DNA from 2 places in the Variovorax sp. Root434 genome. Region 1 is predicted to be linked to the other one. Evidence: riboswitches for the same ligand, from Rfam matches in the RefSeq annotation. Region 1 holds a riboswitch; the other holds the start of a gene.
The links. A riboswitch is a leader RNA that binds a small molecule or an ion and turns the genes downstream of it on or off. The one in region 1 is predicted to bind cobalamin.
Positions count from the first base shown of each region.

Region 2: another riboswitch for cobalamin. It lies ahead of ASD05_RS12650 (TonB-dependent receptor domain-containing protein); the one in region 1 lies ahead of ASD05_RS27720 (TonB-dependent receptor).

Region 1 covers NZ_LMEK01000028.1:43,439-50,946, forward strand. Annotated here, with positions in the region: gene ASD05_RS27710 (energy-coupling factor ABC transporter permease) at 1-97, opposite strand, end outside; gene ASD05_RS27715 (PepSY domain-containing protein) at 171-1,697, opposite strand; gene ASD05_RS27720 (TonB-dependent receptor) at 1,709-3,895, opposite strand; cobalamin riboswitch at 4,024-4,304, opposite strand; gene ASD05_RS27725 (hypothetical protein) at 4,387-4,608, opposite strand; gene ASD05_RS27730 (hypothetical protein) at 4,763-5,167, shown strand; gene ybaL (YbaL family putative K(+) efflux transporter) at 5,182-6,888, opposite strand; partial or broken gene ASD05_RS27745 (dicarboxylate/amino acid:cation symporter) at 7,215-7,508, opposite strand, start outside.
Region 2 covers NZ_LMEK01000012.1:449,555-457,062, forward strand. Annotated here, with positions in the region: gene ASD05_RS12620 (cell division protein ZapA) at 1-180, opposite strand, end outside; gene ASD05_RS12625 (hypothetical protein) at 177-401, opposite strand; gene ASD05_RS12630 (flavin monoamine oxidase family protein) at 515-2,113, shown strand; gene ASD05_RS12635 (c-type cytochrome) at 2,139-2,558, shown strand; gene ASD05_RS12640 (RidA family protein) at 2,596-3,135, shown strand; gene ASD05_RS12645 (ClcB-like voltage-gated chloride channel protein) at 3,156-4,874, opposite strand; cobalamin riboswitch at 4,930-5,190, shown strand; gene ASD05_RS12650 (TonB-dependent receptor domain-containing protein) at 5,278-7,194, shown strand; gene ASD05_RS12655 (cobyrinate a,c-diamide synthase) at 7,179-7,508, shown strand, end outside.

The DNA.
Region 1 (7,508 bases):
GGAACGCGACCTTGCCGGTGTAGGCAAGAGCGGCTGTCGCCGTCGCGTAGCTGAGGAAAATCTTGGATCCGTCGACGAGACCTGGTTCGATGTGCATCGAGCACCTCCTGAAATGCACCGCAGTGCGAAAGTTGATTGTTGGTGGATGGGCCGGCTCGCGCAAGCCCCTGTCATGAACGCCGAAGCACGCGTTGCGCTCCCGGCAGGGCCGACGACCGAGGCTTGCGCAGCAACCGCCGCCAGCCGATCACCACGCCGCTGGCCGAGGCCACGGCGCCGATGATCGACAGCAGCCACATCACGATGTCCCAGGCCGGCCGGTACTGGATGAGCCAGGGAAAGTCGAGGCTGTGCGCCGCGTTGAACAGCCAGCGGCGCAGGCGCGAATTGCTGTCGTTGCTGCCGACGACTTGCCCGCTGGCGGGGTCGATGTAGATCCAGCTGCGCGCGGGGTCGTCGAACTGCAGGCGCCACACCGGCACGATGCGCTCGCGGTGGTGGCCGTACCAATGGAAGTCTTCGCGGGCCTGGAGCGTGGCCTGCGTGACGGCCGATCCGGGCCGCAGGCGCGGGGCGGCGCGCAGGATGTCTTCGCGGCTTATCGACGCAATCGCGCCAGTGGCTGCGTCGATTACGCGAACGTAGGCCTGCGCATCGCGCAGCTGCAGCAGCGGCTTGCCATCGAACCACAACGGCACGGCTTCGCGCGGTGCGGCAGCGCCCTCGCCGGTCGGCAGCGAAGCCGGCGGCCATGGGAACGGCGATGTGCCGGCGCCCGTGTAGCGCGCCATCACCGCCGCATCGACCAGTCCGCGCTGGAACCAGCCATTGGGGTTCATCGACAGCCAGCCGCTGACGATCCACGTCAGCACGAAGAAGCCACCGATCAGCCCCGCAATGTGGTGCCACGCCATCCAGCCGGTGTAGGGCGTGACCGCGCCGTTACGGAATCGCCGCCGCAAGCGCACCCGCAGGATGCCGATGACGATGCCCGTCACGGCCGAGACGATGCACGCCCCCGACAGCCACACCACCACGTCGTGCCACAGCGGCGGATCGGCGCGCAGCGGCGTGAAGTAGATCCAGTGCGGCACGGAGCCCAGCCAGTTCCACAAGCGCTCCGAGCGCGTGGTGTCGCGCACCACCTCGCCACTGCGCGAGGACACATACAGCTCGGTGCCGGCCGCGTCGCCGACCTCGATGCGGTGCAGCGGGCGCAGCGGGTCCAGGCCCTGCGGCACGGTCCATTGGTCGCGCTCCAGCGTCTCGGCCCAGTGCGCGCCGGCACGGCCCGAGAAGGCCCGCGCAATGGCCTCGGCCTGCGCGGCATCGACCGGGCCGGGCACATGGCCGTCGCGCGCCGAGACGGTGTGCCGGCCGCCGCGCGCATCGACGATGCGCCACACCGGTTCGGGGTTGTTGCCGCCCTGCATCTCCAGCACCATGCGCCGCGGCGGCTGGGCATTGAGTGCGACAAGTGCGGCAGCGGGCGACACCGCCGCCTGTTCGAAGCGCAGCGGCGCGAGCCCCGCCAGTCGCTCTTCGTCCGTGAGGTTGGGATACCCCACGTACATCATCACCACGCCCGAGACGAACCACATGGCGAACAGCAGGCAGCCGCCGATGCCCAGCCATCGATGCGTCCAGTAGAGCCAGTGCCGGATGCGCGGCCAGGCGCGGCGCCATGCGGAGGTCATGAGGGCACTGCTCAGAAGTTGACCAGCGCCGACAGCTCGAACGAGCGCGGACGCCCCAGCAGCCACTGGTTGCCGCCGTTCGAGATCGACACCGGATAGCGCCGGTCGGCCAGGTTGTAGGCGCGCAACGCGAGCTTGAGCGACGGGTTCGCCTGCCAGCTCACGCCCGCGTCGGCCACGGTGTAGGAGCCGATCTTGCGCGAGTTGGCCGTGTCGGCCTGACGCGGGCCGACGTAGCGCACGCCGAACTCGGCCTCCCACTGCGGCATGAAGCGCCAGTTGAGCCACAGGTTCGCTGCCTCCTCGGGCACGCCTGTGGGCGTGTTGCCCGCGCGCGAGACCAGCCTGCCGCCGATCACTTCATTGAAGTCGTCGTAGCGCGCACGCAGCTTGGCGACGTTGGCTTCGAGCCTCAGCGTGGATGTCAACGCCAGGTCGAGCGTGGCCTCGATGCCTTCGGACGACTGCTTGCCGATCTGCTGGGTGACGGTCGGGTCGTTCGCGTCGCGCGAGAGCAGCTTGTTCTTCTCGATGCGATAGGCCGCCACGGTCCAGGCACCGCGGTTGTCGGCCAGCTGGCGCTTGTAGCCGACCTCGACCTGCTTGCCGGTGCTGAGGTCGAAGGCCGCCTGCGAGGCCGAAGTGGTCACCAGCGAGCCCAGCGGATCGGCCGCGCGCGCCACCTGTGCATAGAACGACTGCGTCACGTCGGGCGCGTAGACCACGCCAAGGCGGCCGGTGGCGTACTCGAAGGTCTTGCCGAAGCTGTTGGCGGCGTTCAACAGGTCGGTGCGCGCGATCTTCGCGTGATCCCAGCGCAGGCTGCCCACCACCGACCACTGCTCGTTGAAGGCCAGCTTGTCCTCGGCGAAGAAGGCGTAGGTGCTGGTCCTGGTCTTGTAGCGCGGCGTGTAGGCCACGGGCGAGGCGTAGTAGCCGGGGTTGAAGATGAAGGGGTCGACCACCGAGCGGCCGCCATAGGGCGAGTCGTTGGTGTGCGTGAAGTCGATGCGGTTCGCGTCGAAGCCCACCAGCACCTGGTTGGCCAGGCCGAACAGGCCATGCCTGAAGGTGGCGTCGGTGCGGTTGCCGATCTGTTCCTGGTCGTGGCCGATTTCCAGGTAGTCGCCGCGCGTCACGCGCCGGGTGGTGGCGCTGTAGGTGTAGGTTTCGCTGTTGCGCCAGTGGCGCTTGCTCTCCAGCCGGTAGAGCTGGTTGCGCACGGTGACGGCATCGTTGGGCGTCCACTGCGCATCGAGCCGGGTCCACTTGTCGCGGTACTTGATCTCGGCGTCGTCCACGTTGTAGTTCTGGCGCAGCGTCTGGCTGCCCAGGCGGCCGTCGATCAGCGGCACGCCGTAGTAGCGCTGCGGCGACTGGCTGCCTTCGTCGTGCGACAGCGTGAACTGCAGCTGCGGTGACACGTCGAGCCGCACGGCCGCGCCCACGGCGAGGCTCTCGGCCTCCCCGCGCTGCATGAAGCCGTCGGTGGCGCGGTGGCTGATGTCCAAGCGGTACGAAAGCCTGTCGTCGATCGCCCCGCCGCTGCCGAAGGCCACCTGGCGGGTGGCGTCGGAGCCGAGCGTAACGAGCGCCTCGTTGCGGATCGGGCCGCGCGTGGGCTTCCTGGGCACCACGTTGATCGCGCCGCCGATGGCGCCCTCGCCGTACATCACCGAGGCCGCGCCGCGCAGCACCTCGATGCGATCGACCGACCAGGTGTCGAACGGAAAGGTGACGGTGCCCGCGCCCGCATACAGGCGCGTGCCGTCGAACAGCTGCATCACCGAGCCGTGGCCCGAGAAGCCGCGCGCGGCCATGGCTGTGCCGCCGTTGCCGGGGCCGGGCGAGCCGGTGATGCCGGTGGCGCGGGTGGCGGCGTCGATCACCGAGACGTCGCCGCGCGCGCGGATGGTGTCGCCCGTCAGCACCTCGATGCTGGCCGGCGTTTCCAGCGGCGTGAGGCCAAGGCGGCTGCCGGTGTACGAGGGCTCGTCGATGGCCAGCGGCGCGTGCCGCTCGGCCTCGACCTGCACCGGCTTCAAACTTTGGCCGCTGCCGGCCGCTTCATCCGGCGATTGTGCGAAGCCCGCGGAAGGCCCGAACGCCAGCCCCAAGCCCAATGAGAAACCCGAAAGACGCGCCCAACGCAGCGGCGTACCCATGCAATCGCGCGCCGGCGATGCTTGCTGACCCATTTGATCTCTCCTGCGACCTGCGTCCCCGCAGGCTCCCGACCGATAGAGGAAGCAACGGAAGAGGCGAAGGGACTGCGGCGGTCCGCGCGAGCGCGAGGCGGCAGGCCCGGACACGCACTCCCGCAGCGTCCGAAGGCGGTTGCGAAGGCCGGTATCCGGGCTCGCGGAGCGCCGCGGTGTGCTGTGGGATTGCACACCGCGGCCGAAACCCTCGCCTTCCCACGCCGATGCGCAGTGGCTGCCCGTACCTGCGTGGAAGCAGGCATGGGCGTGAGGGTTTCCAGATCCGCCGACCGTTGCGGGGGCAGCGCAGGAGTTGACGCGTCAAGATCGACGCGGCGCACCTGCTTCCCGTTTAACCCCGTGGCCATCACATGGCGTGCGGGGCACCTTCGAACCGTGTTGCCTGGCGCAAGTCAGTTAATAAGAACTGATACACCAGGGCGGGCGGAATTATAGGGAACGGCCTGCGGCAAGCCGCGCCGAGAACTTCAGGCGGGCTTCCCGTCGGGCCCGAACAGCCGCCGCAGCACGGCCACACCCGCCACCAGCGCATTCGAGTAGGTGGCGTAGGGATCCTGGGCGGCCTCCAGCGGCATGTAGACGTGGGAGGTTTCGCCCGGCGTGTCGTCGACCGCCTCCATCAGCACCCAATAGAACTCGCCCGCTTCCAGTTCATGGACGGTGAGTGCGACGTTTCTTGATAAGGACATGGAAGTGGGCGTGACGGGGTGGTTTGTCCTGAATGGGCGGCGAACCCATGCGGTTGACAGTGCTTTCGGGGTTCTCCTACAGAGTCCGGCCCGCGCGCGGCCTAATGTTGTAGTCAGGGATCTTCGAAGAACCTCAAAAGAGCCAGGAGGCATCATGAAGCATTTCACTCTTGAACCGAAGATGCGGTCGAGCATCGGCGGCGCCTTTTACCCGACCGGCTACTCGATGGTGATGTTTCCGAGCGCAGAAGATGCCAACCGCATTGGTCACCGCCTGATCGAAAAAGGCATGAGTGGGGACGAGGTCTACCTGCTTCCCGCGCAAACGGTGCTGGACGAGATCACCCCGACCGTGAAAAGCTCCGACGACCCGTTGCCGTCCGCCGGCACCGATGCCGCGACCGTACGCGCCTATACCAAGCTGGCGAACGAAGGCCACACAGGCCTGCTGGTCAGGACCCGCGACAGCGCGACGGCCGAACGCCTGATGGAACTGGTGCGCACGGTGCCCTATTCCATCGCCCAGCGCTACCGCACGCTGGTCATCGAAGACCTCTGACGGCATGGCGGGCGTCAAGCCGGCACGGCCATCGACACGGCCCGCTGGACCACGTCGCGCGCCATGGCCTGGGCCAGTTCCTGTTCGCCCAGGAACACGGTGGCGGAGGTTTCCTGCGTGAGCAGTCGGGCCTCCTGCTCGTTGTGGCTGCGGATCACGGTCTGTATGGTGGGGTTGAGCGTGCGGGCCGTCTCCATCATCTGGCGCACATTCATGGCGTCGGGCGTGGCCACCACCAGCACGCGGGCACGCGCGATGTGCGCCTGGATCAGCACGGCCGGATCGGCCGCGTCGCCCCACACGGCCGGCGTACCGGCTTCGCGCAGCTTCTCGACCAGTTCGCGGTTCTGCTCGGCCACCACATACGGGATGTCGTGCGCGTCGAGCTCGGCCGCGATGCGGCGCCCGACGCGGCCGTAGCCCACGAGCACCACCTGCCGCGAGAGGTATTTCGCCTCGGTGGTCATGGGCAGTTCGGCCAGCGGGTCATCGCGCGACTCGAGCCCGCGCGCGAAGGAGAAACGGGCATGCAGCCACTTCTGCATCGGCACGATCAGGCTGAACCACAGCGGGTTGGTGGCAATGGAGATCAGCGCGCCCGCCAGCACGAGGCTCTGCCCTTCCACCGGCAGCAGGCCCAGCGACACCCCCAGCCCGGCCAGGATGAACGAGAACTCGCCGATCTGCGCGAGGCTGGCGCTGACGGTCAGCGCAGTGCCCAGCGGGTAGCGGAACACCAGCACCAGCGCGCAGGCCGCGAGCGACTTGCCCAGCACGATGACGAGCACCACGGCCAGCACCTGCAGTGGCCGGTCGATCAGCACCGAGGGATCGAACAGCATGCCGACCGACACGAAGAACAGCACCGCGAAGGCGTCGCGCAACGGCAGCGATTCCTGCGCCGCGCGATGGGCGAACTGCGACTCGCGCATCACCATGCCGGCAAAGAAAGCGCCCAGCGCGAAGGACACGCCGAACAGCGCCGCCGAGGCGAAGGCGATGCTCACGGCGGCGGCCACCACGCACAGCGTGAACAGTTCGCGCGAGCCGGTGCGCGCGACTTGCCAGAGGATCCAGGGGAACACGCGCCGCCCGACCACCAGCATCAGCGCGACGAAACCGCCGACCTGTAGCAGCGTGAGGCCCAGCGTCTGCCACAGCGGATCGCCCGGCCCGGCCTGCGCGCTCTGGCCGCCCAGCGCACCCGCCAGCGGCGGCAGCAGCACGAGCACCAGCACCATGGCCAGGTCTTCGACGACGAGCCAGCCGACGGCGATGCGGCCGGTGAAGGAATCGAGGATGCCCATGCTTTCGAGTGCGCGCAGCAGCACGACGGTGCTGGCCACCGACAGCGCCAGCCCGAACACCAGCGCCGCGCCGGGGCTCCAGCCCCACCACAGGGCGAGCCCGCCGCCGAGCAGCGTGGCCACGGCGATCTGCGCGAGTGCACCGGGCAGCGCGATCTTGCGCACGGCCAGCAGGTCGTCGAGGGAAAAATGAAGGCCCACGCCGAACATCAGCAGCATCACGCCGATTTCTGCAAGCTGCGCGGCAATGCCTGCATCGGCCACGAAGCCCGGCGTGAACGGGCCGATGATCACGCCGGCCAGCAGGTAGCCGACCAGCGCCGGCAGCCGCAGCCTGGCCGCCAGGAACCCGAGCACGAGCGCCAGCCCCAGGCCGGCGGCTATCGTGTTGATGAGGGAGACGCTGTGGGGCATCGCTGCATTCTGCAGGAACGATGTCTGGCTTTTTATTTCACACGGTCTTCTTTGAGGGGCTCTTTTTCGGGCTCTTCTTGGGGGTGCGTGCACAGGCCACCGGGTACTCCCCTCCGCGAATGTCCCCCGCCTTCGGCTCCTCCTTTATTTCGCTGCGGGGAGCACCCGATGCCCTGTGCAACGACTGCTCTATCCAACGCTCACGCCGATGGGGTGCCTTGCGCAGCGAAATAAAGGAGGAGGCCGCAGGCCGGGGGACATTCGCGGAGCAAGGCACCCCGTCGGCGTGAGCGCCCCCCGAAATCACGTACACAAAAAGTTCAGCCTCAGCCAGCCATCTTGCTGCTGCGCGCTGCGTCGAGCACCTCGGGCTCCTGCGCCTCGACCCAGCTCTCGTTGTTGAGCCCGGCCTGCAGCCGCGCCTCGTCGAGTTCGTTGGTCCACTTGGCGACCACGATGGTGGCCACGCCGTTGCCGATCAGGTTGGTCAGTGCGCGGGCTTCCGACATGAAGCGGTCGATGCCCAGGATCAGCGCGAGGCCCGCCACCGGCACATGGCCCACGGCCGATAGCGTGGCCGCCAGCACAATGAAGCCGCTGCCCGTGACGCCCGCCGCGCC
Region 2 (7,508 bases), on a different contig from region 1:
CGCCAGGTTCAGCGAGGCCAGCACCGCGATGCGATCGCGGGCCTTGACTTTTCCCGCATCGCGGATCTTGCACATGGCCGCGTCCACGCGTTCGACGGCTTCGCGTAGCTGCGCCTCGCCGCCATCGGGGCAGCCGAGCAGATAGCTCTGGCCCATGATCTGTACTTCAATCTGCTTCATGCGGGGGAATCTTCGGAAGGTGGTTCAGCCGGCAGCCGTTCGAGCAGGGCGTCGAGGCGCGTGCGAGCCGCGGCGAGGCGCGATTTCAGGCCGTCGCGTTCGCGCGTGAGCGCATCGACCTGCTCCTGCAGCAACGCATTGGTGCGTTGCACCTCTTCGTGACGCACGAGCAGTCGTTCAACACGCTCGGCGATCTGATCGATGGGGCTGGAGGCGGGCATGGTTGGCGATTGTAGTTTCACGGGGAGGCGGTCCCGCCGAGGCCGGGCGCGGCACCTTCGTGGCATGGATTCTGCTGCCTTCCAGTTGCCTTTCAAACTCCCAGAAGCAACCAATGACCACGAAGAGCAACACTTTATTCAGCCGGCGTGACCTTCTCACGCTCATCGGCAAGACCGCGGGAGGCGGTGCGATGTACCAGGCGATGAGTTCGCTGGGTTTTGCTGCCGAGTCCAACTACGCGGGGCCGCCCCGGCTCGACGGTGCGAAGAAGGGCGCATCGGTGCTGATCCTGGGCGCTGGCCTGGCCGGCATGGCCGCCGCGCTCGAACTGCGCAATGCCGGGTATTCCGTCAAGGTGCTCGAATTCAGCCAGCGCGCGGGCGGCCGCTGCTGGACACTGCGCGGCGGCGACACCTTCACCGAACTGGGCGGCGCGGTGCAGCATTGCGGCTTCGCCGAGGGCGAGTACTTCAACCCCGGGCCGTGGCGCATTCCCTACCACCACCATGCGGTGCTCGGCTACTGCAAGCGGCTGGGCGTGGCGCTCGAGCCCTTCGTGCAGGTCAACTACAACGCGCTCGTGCATTCGAGCAAGGCCTACGGCGGCAAGCCGCAGCGCTACCGCCATGTGCAGGCGGACTACCAGGGCTATGTGGCCGAACTGCTCGGCAAGGCCTCCTCGCAGGGCAGCCTCGACACGGCGCTGACGAAGGAAGACAAGGAGAAGCTGCTCGAGGGCCTGCGCCGCTGGGGCGCGCTCGATACGCAGTTCCGCTACCGCGAAGGCACCATCAGCAGCGACCGCCGCGGCTACGAAGTCGATGCGGGCGGCGGCCTCATGCCGCTGGCCAAGCCCTCGAAGCCGCTGGACATGAGCGAGCTGCTGCAATCAAACCTTTGGCGTTACATCGCGAGCGGCCAAGACTACGAATTCCAGAGCGCGATCTTCCAGCCCGTAGGTGGCATGGACATGATCGCCAAGGCCTTCGCCAAAGAAGTCGGCAGCCTCATCCGATACGGCGCGAAGGTCACCAGGATCGAGCAGAACGACCGCGGCGTCACCGTCACCTACACCGACGAGGCCAAGGGCGGCGCAATCACGCAGGCCAAGGCCGACTGGTGCCTGTGCACCATTCCGCTGTCGGTACTCAGCCAGATCGACATCCAGGTCGGCAGCGCGATGCAGGAGGCCATCAACGCCGTGCCCTATGGCGCATCGGTGAAAGTGGGCCTGCAGTTCAAGCGCCGCTTCTGGGAAGAAGACGAGCACATCTACGGCGGTATCAGCTACACCGACTTGCCGATCTCGCGCATCTCGTACCCCTCGACGCGCTACGGCGCCAAGGGCAAGGCGGTGGTGCTCGGCGCCTATGTGTTCGACGGCCCCAACTCCTATGAATTCACCGCCATGGCGCCCGAGGAGCGCGTGCGCCGCGCGGTCGAGTTCGGCACGCAGTTGCATCCGCAGTACGCGAGCGAGTTCGACAACGGCATCTCCGTCGGCTGGCACCGCGTGCCGGGCACGCATGGCTGCTACGGCATGTGGACCGACGAGACGCGCGCCAAACACTACAAGAACCTGTGCCAGGTCGACGGGCGCATCGCGCTCGCGGGTGAACACGCGTCCTACATCCCGGCGTGGCAGGAAGGGGCCTTGCTCTCCTCGCTGGACGCCATCCAGCGCCTGCATGCCCGCGCGGTTGCCGCGTAGCCGCCGAGTGAAGGACATACCCACCATGAACAACTGCAAGACCATGATGAGTTTTTTCAAGCGCGCGCTGCTCGCCGTTTCGCTCGGGGCGCTGGCCGCGACGGCCCTCGCGCAATCGCCGGAGCCGGCGTTCTCGGTCGGCCCGAAATTCCAGGAGCTGTCGGGCGAGTCGATCTACCGCGCCACCTGTCAGGGCTGCCACATGGCGCAGGGGCAGGGCGCGAAAGGCGCGGGGACTTACCCGGCGCTGGCCTCCAACCCGAGGCTGGCGGCACCCGAATACCCCCTCTACGTGGTGCTCAATGGCCAGAAGGGCATGCCGGCCTTCGGCAAGATGCTGAGCGACGAGCAGATCGCCGCGGTGGTCGGCTATGCGCGCACCCATTTCGGCAACCAGTACCCCGAGGCGATTCCCGCCGAGACCGTCAAGAAGCTGCGGCCTTGAGATCTTTTTTTCACTCACCCGTGCAGAGACAACACCCATGACCATGCCCCCCCTCGCAAGGAAGCTGGCGCTCGCCGCCGCCCTGTCCACCGCCGCCGCAGGCGCCGCCCATGCGGCCGACGACGTCATCCGCCATCGCATTCCGAACTCCACCTTCCCGATCTCGGCGGCGGTCGAGGTACCGGGTTCCTTCACGAACGTTTACCTCTCCGGCCAGGTGCCGCCGCTGCAGGACGCGACGCAACCGAAGAACAGCGCGGCAGCCTACGGTGGCGACACCAAGGGCCAGACCGTCGGCGTGCTCAAGGCCATCGAGAAGAGCCTCACGGGCCTTGGCCTGACGATGGGCGACGTGGTGAAGATGCAGGTGTTCCTGGTCGGCGACCCGGCCAAGGACAACAAGATGGACTTCGCCGGCTTCATGGAGGGCTACACCCAGTTCTTCGGCACCACCGCGCAGCCCAACCTGCCGTCGCGCTCGGCCATGCAGGTCGCGGCGCTGGCCAATCCGGCCTACCTGGTGGAGATCGAGGTGGTCGCGGTGCGCCGCGCCAAGCCGGAAAAGCCGGAGAAGTAAGAAAGGGGGAAGCCGGCGCGCTATTCGCTCAGCCGCACGTAGGTGGCGAGCAGCGCGCTCTTCGCTGCAACGCCCAGTAGCACCGGGTTGGCCGCGCTCTCGATCACCGGCAGCCGCTCGCCCAGGTGCTCCAGGAAGCGCTGCAGCGCTTCGCCCAGGCCGGTGTCGGCGGTCAGCGGCAGGATGGCCTGCGAGAGCAGGGCGCCCGCGGTCGTCTCGATGGGTGCCATACCAAGAGCCGACAGCGGCACCACGCCGAGATAGCGGTTGTCCGCATCGACCACGTACAGATACTTCACGGGGTGCTGCAGGAAGAGCTTGCTCATCGCCTCGCGGTCCGCCTCGGGCCTGACCACCGTTTCGGCTGGCTGCACCAGGTCGCGCATGTGCAGCCCGCGCAGGCGCATCTGCGCGTCGCGCTGTTCGTTGCGGCGCAGGGTGATCTCGTACATCGAGCCGGCGTTGGCCGAGCGCGCGACGAAATACGCGATGACGCTCGCCGCCATCAGCGGCAGCATGACCTGGTAGCTCAGCGTCATCTCGAAGATCATCAGGATCGCCATCAGCGGCGCCTGCGTCGCGCCCGCCAGGAACGCACCCATGCCGACGATGGCGTAGGCGAACGGCGCCGAGCTTGCGGCCGGCCACAGCGCCTGCACGCCCTGGCCGAACAGCGCACCCACCATGCAGCCGAAGAACAGCGCCGGCGTGAACACGCCGCCCACCGCGCCCGAACCCGCCGTGGCCAGCGTGGCGACCGCCTTGGCCGCCAGCACCATCGCGATCAGCGTCCACGCCCAGGGCGTGTGCAGCACCGCATTGACCACGCTGTAGCCATTGCCCCAGACCTCGGGCACGGGCACAGACACCAAGCCCATCGCCAGCCCGCCCAGGGCCAGCCGCCACGGCAGCGCCAGCGGCAGCCGCGAGAACAGCGCGCGGCTGCCCTGCAGCGCACGCAGGAAGCCGATCACAGAAAAGCCCAGCAGCACGCCGAGCACGCAGAACAGCACGACCTCGGCGCCATGGATCTCCGGGAACGCCGGCATCCTGTAAGGCGGCTGGTAGCCGGGCAGCGCCCGCATCGCCACATTGGCGACCACCGAGGCGATGATGATCGGCCCCACGCTCTCCATTGCGATCGAGCCCAGCACGATCTCGGCGACGAAGAAGGCGCCGGCGATAGGGGCGTTGTAGGCCGCGGTCAGGCCCGCCGCCGCGCCGCAGGCCACCAGCAGCCGCAGCCGCTCGACCGGAAAGCGAAACACCCGACCCAACAGCGAAGCCGCCAGCGCTGCCAGCTGCACCATCGAGCCCTCGCGCCCGATGGAGCCGCCGCTGCCGATGCTGACCAGCGACGACGCGCTGCGCACCAGCGTCTGCGCCACCGGGATGCGTCCGTCGCCGAGCACGATGGCCTCCATGTAGTCGGAGGTGGCGCTGCGCTGCGCGACGCGTTTCGCCAGCACGAGCAGCAGCCCGGCCACGAGCCCGCCCAGCGTGGGGCAGGCAACGCGCGCCCACCACGGCAGGTGCTTGGCCGTCGCCACCAGCCCTTCGCCCGGCCCGAGCACCAGGTGCTCGAAGGCAAGGAGCGCCGCGCGGAAGACTTCGGTCGCCAGCGTGCCCAGCAGGCCGGCCCCGATGGACCACAGCAGCATCGACTGCCAGCCCGAGATGCCGAAGAGACGCTGCAGCGCAGAACGAAGATCCAGGAAGACCGAGGCGGGCCGCATCATGGCCGCCGATGTTAGCGGCGACCGCAACTTTCGAATTAACTGGCTGCCGTCAGGCTCTAAAATCCCGTCCGTTGGTGCCTGCGGCGTGGTTCACGCGCCGCGGTTCAACGGGAAGCAGGAGTGGAAGCCCCCGACCTCATCTGGTCGGAACAAGGCCGAAGCCGCCTGCGCTGCCCCCGCAACGGTCAAGCAGACGGCGCCGCAAGGCGCCAACCCCTTTCCATCGAAGCCACTGGGTGCCCTGAAACAGGCGCCTGGGAAGGCGGCAGGGGTCGTTCTGCCAGCCCGGATACCGGCCAACAAGGCGGCTGCCGCATGCGTGATCGATGCATGGGGCGGCCATGGCGCCCAGGCGCCGGCGGGGAGGCCGGCGAGGGGTATTGACGTTCGTTCGGCTCATTCCATGATTTCCCACGTTTGCTTTTCTCGCGGCCGCGCTCCTGCGCGCCGTTTCCGCCACGCCTGCCTGCCGCTGGCGCTGGCTACCGCCTTCGGCGGCCTGGCCCATGCACAGGAGGCCCCCACGCTCGGCGAAACGGTGGTCACGGCCAACCGCACGCCGCAGGCGCTGTCGGACCTGGTGGGCGACGTGTCCATCGTCGACCGGCAGACCATCGAGCGCAGCGGCGCGACCGGCGCGGCCGACGTTCTCTCGCGCCTGCCCGGCATCGAGATCTCGCGCTCGGGCGGCTTGGGCAACGCCACCAGCGTGTTTATCCGCGGCGCGGAAACGCGCTTCACGGCGGTCTACCTCGATGGTGTGCGCATCGACTCGCAATCGACCGGCGGCGCCGGCTGGGAAGGCATTCCGCTCTCGCAGATCGACCGCATCGAAGTGCTGCGCGGCCCGGCCGCCGCGGTCTATGGCTCGGATGCCATCGGCGGCGTGATCCAGCTCTTCACCAGGCGCGGCGAAGAGGGCGTGGCGCCTTACGCGGGCATCGGTTTCGGCAGCAACGGCCTGCGCAAGATCGAAGGCGGCGTGAGCGGCAAGTCGGGGCTGTTCGACTATTCGTTCGGCGTGGCGCATGAAGAAAGCAAGGGCTACAACGTGCAGCCCGCCAACAAGCGCAACGTGGTCAAGGACGGCTACGCCAGCCCCGACCGTGACGGCTACACCAGCACCTCGGGCAACGTGAAGCTGGGCTTCCAGATCACGCCCGACCAGCGCATCGATGCCACGCTGCTCACCAGCGAGATCAAGGCCGGCTACGACGCCGCCGTGTCCTACAGGACCAGGCCGCCCGTCCTGTTCCGCGACGACCAGTCGACCAACACCCTGCGCACCGCCGGCCTGACCTGGTCGGCCAAGTGGAACGACGTCTACAGCACCCGCGTGCAGGTGACCGATTCGCAGTCGGTCTACAAGACGCAGCCTTCGTTCTACCGCACCGAAACCAACCTGCGCGGCTACCTGTTCCAGAACGAGTTCCGCTTCGGCCCGCACCTGCTGACGGCCACGCTCGAACGCCGTGAGGACGCACTCGAAAACGCGCCCACCACTACATCCAAACTGCTGTCGCGCGACCGTTCGCAGGATGCAATTTCGCTCGGCTACGGCTTCGTGCAGGGCCCGCATTCGCTGCAGCTGCACGTGCGCCACGACAAGGACAGCGAGTTCGGCGGCAAGACCACCGGCAGCGCGGCCTACGGCTATGCCATCACGCCATCGCTGCGCTTTACGGCTTCTGCGGGCACGGCCTTCCGCGTGCCCACGCTGTATCAGCGCTTCAGCGAATTCGGCCTGGCCACGCTCAAGCCGGAATCGAGCCGCAACGTCGAGCTGGGCCTGCAGTACACCGAAGGCGCCACGCAGGCGGGCATCGTCGTCTACAGCAGCCGCGTGCGGAACCTGATCGGGTTCGATGGAACGGCCAAGGGCTGCGCCTCCTCGTTCGGCTGCTACTCGAGCACCGCGCGCGCCCGCTACCAGGGCGTCACGTTGTCGGGCAGCCAGCGCTTCGGCGACGTCACGCTGCGCAGTTCGTTCGACTTCCAGGACCCGCGCGACCTCGCCACCCACAACCTGCTGGCCCGCCGCGCGCAGCGCCACGCCACCCTGGGCGCCGACTGGCGCATTGCCGGCTGGACGCTGGGCGCCGAGGTGCAGACATCGAGCCGCCGCTACGACGATGCAGCCAACAGCGTGAAGCTGGGCGGATACACCGTGCTGAACCTGTCGGCCTCCACGCAGATCACGCGCGACCTCAACCTCGTGGCGCGCGTCGACGATGTGAGCAACAAGGACTACCAGTACGCGCGGCTGTACGCCAATGCCGGCCGCACCGCGTACGTCGGTCTCAAGTGGACGCCTCACTAAGCCAACCCTCGCCACGAAGCGGCGCCGCCGGTGCCGAGGCGGCCTCGTGCGCCGCCGTGCTGGTGGCCGCTCCGGCCTCGGGGCAGGGCAAGACCACCATCGCGGCGGCCCTGGCGCGGCTGCATGCGCGCCAGGGCCGCCGGGTGCGCGCCTTTAAGTGCGGGCCCGACTTCCTCGATCCGCACTGGCTCGCGCTGGCCACCGGCGCGCCGGTGCATTCGCTCGACCTGTGGATGACCGGCGAGGCCGATTGCCGCGCGCGCCTGCGCGCCGCAGCGGCCGAATGCGACCTGCTGATCGTCGAAGGCGTGATG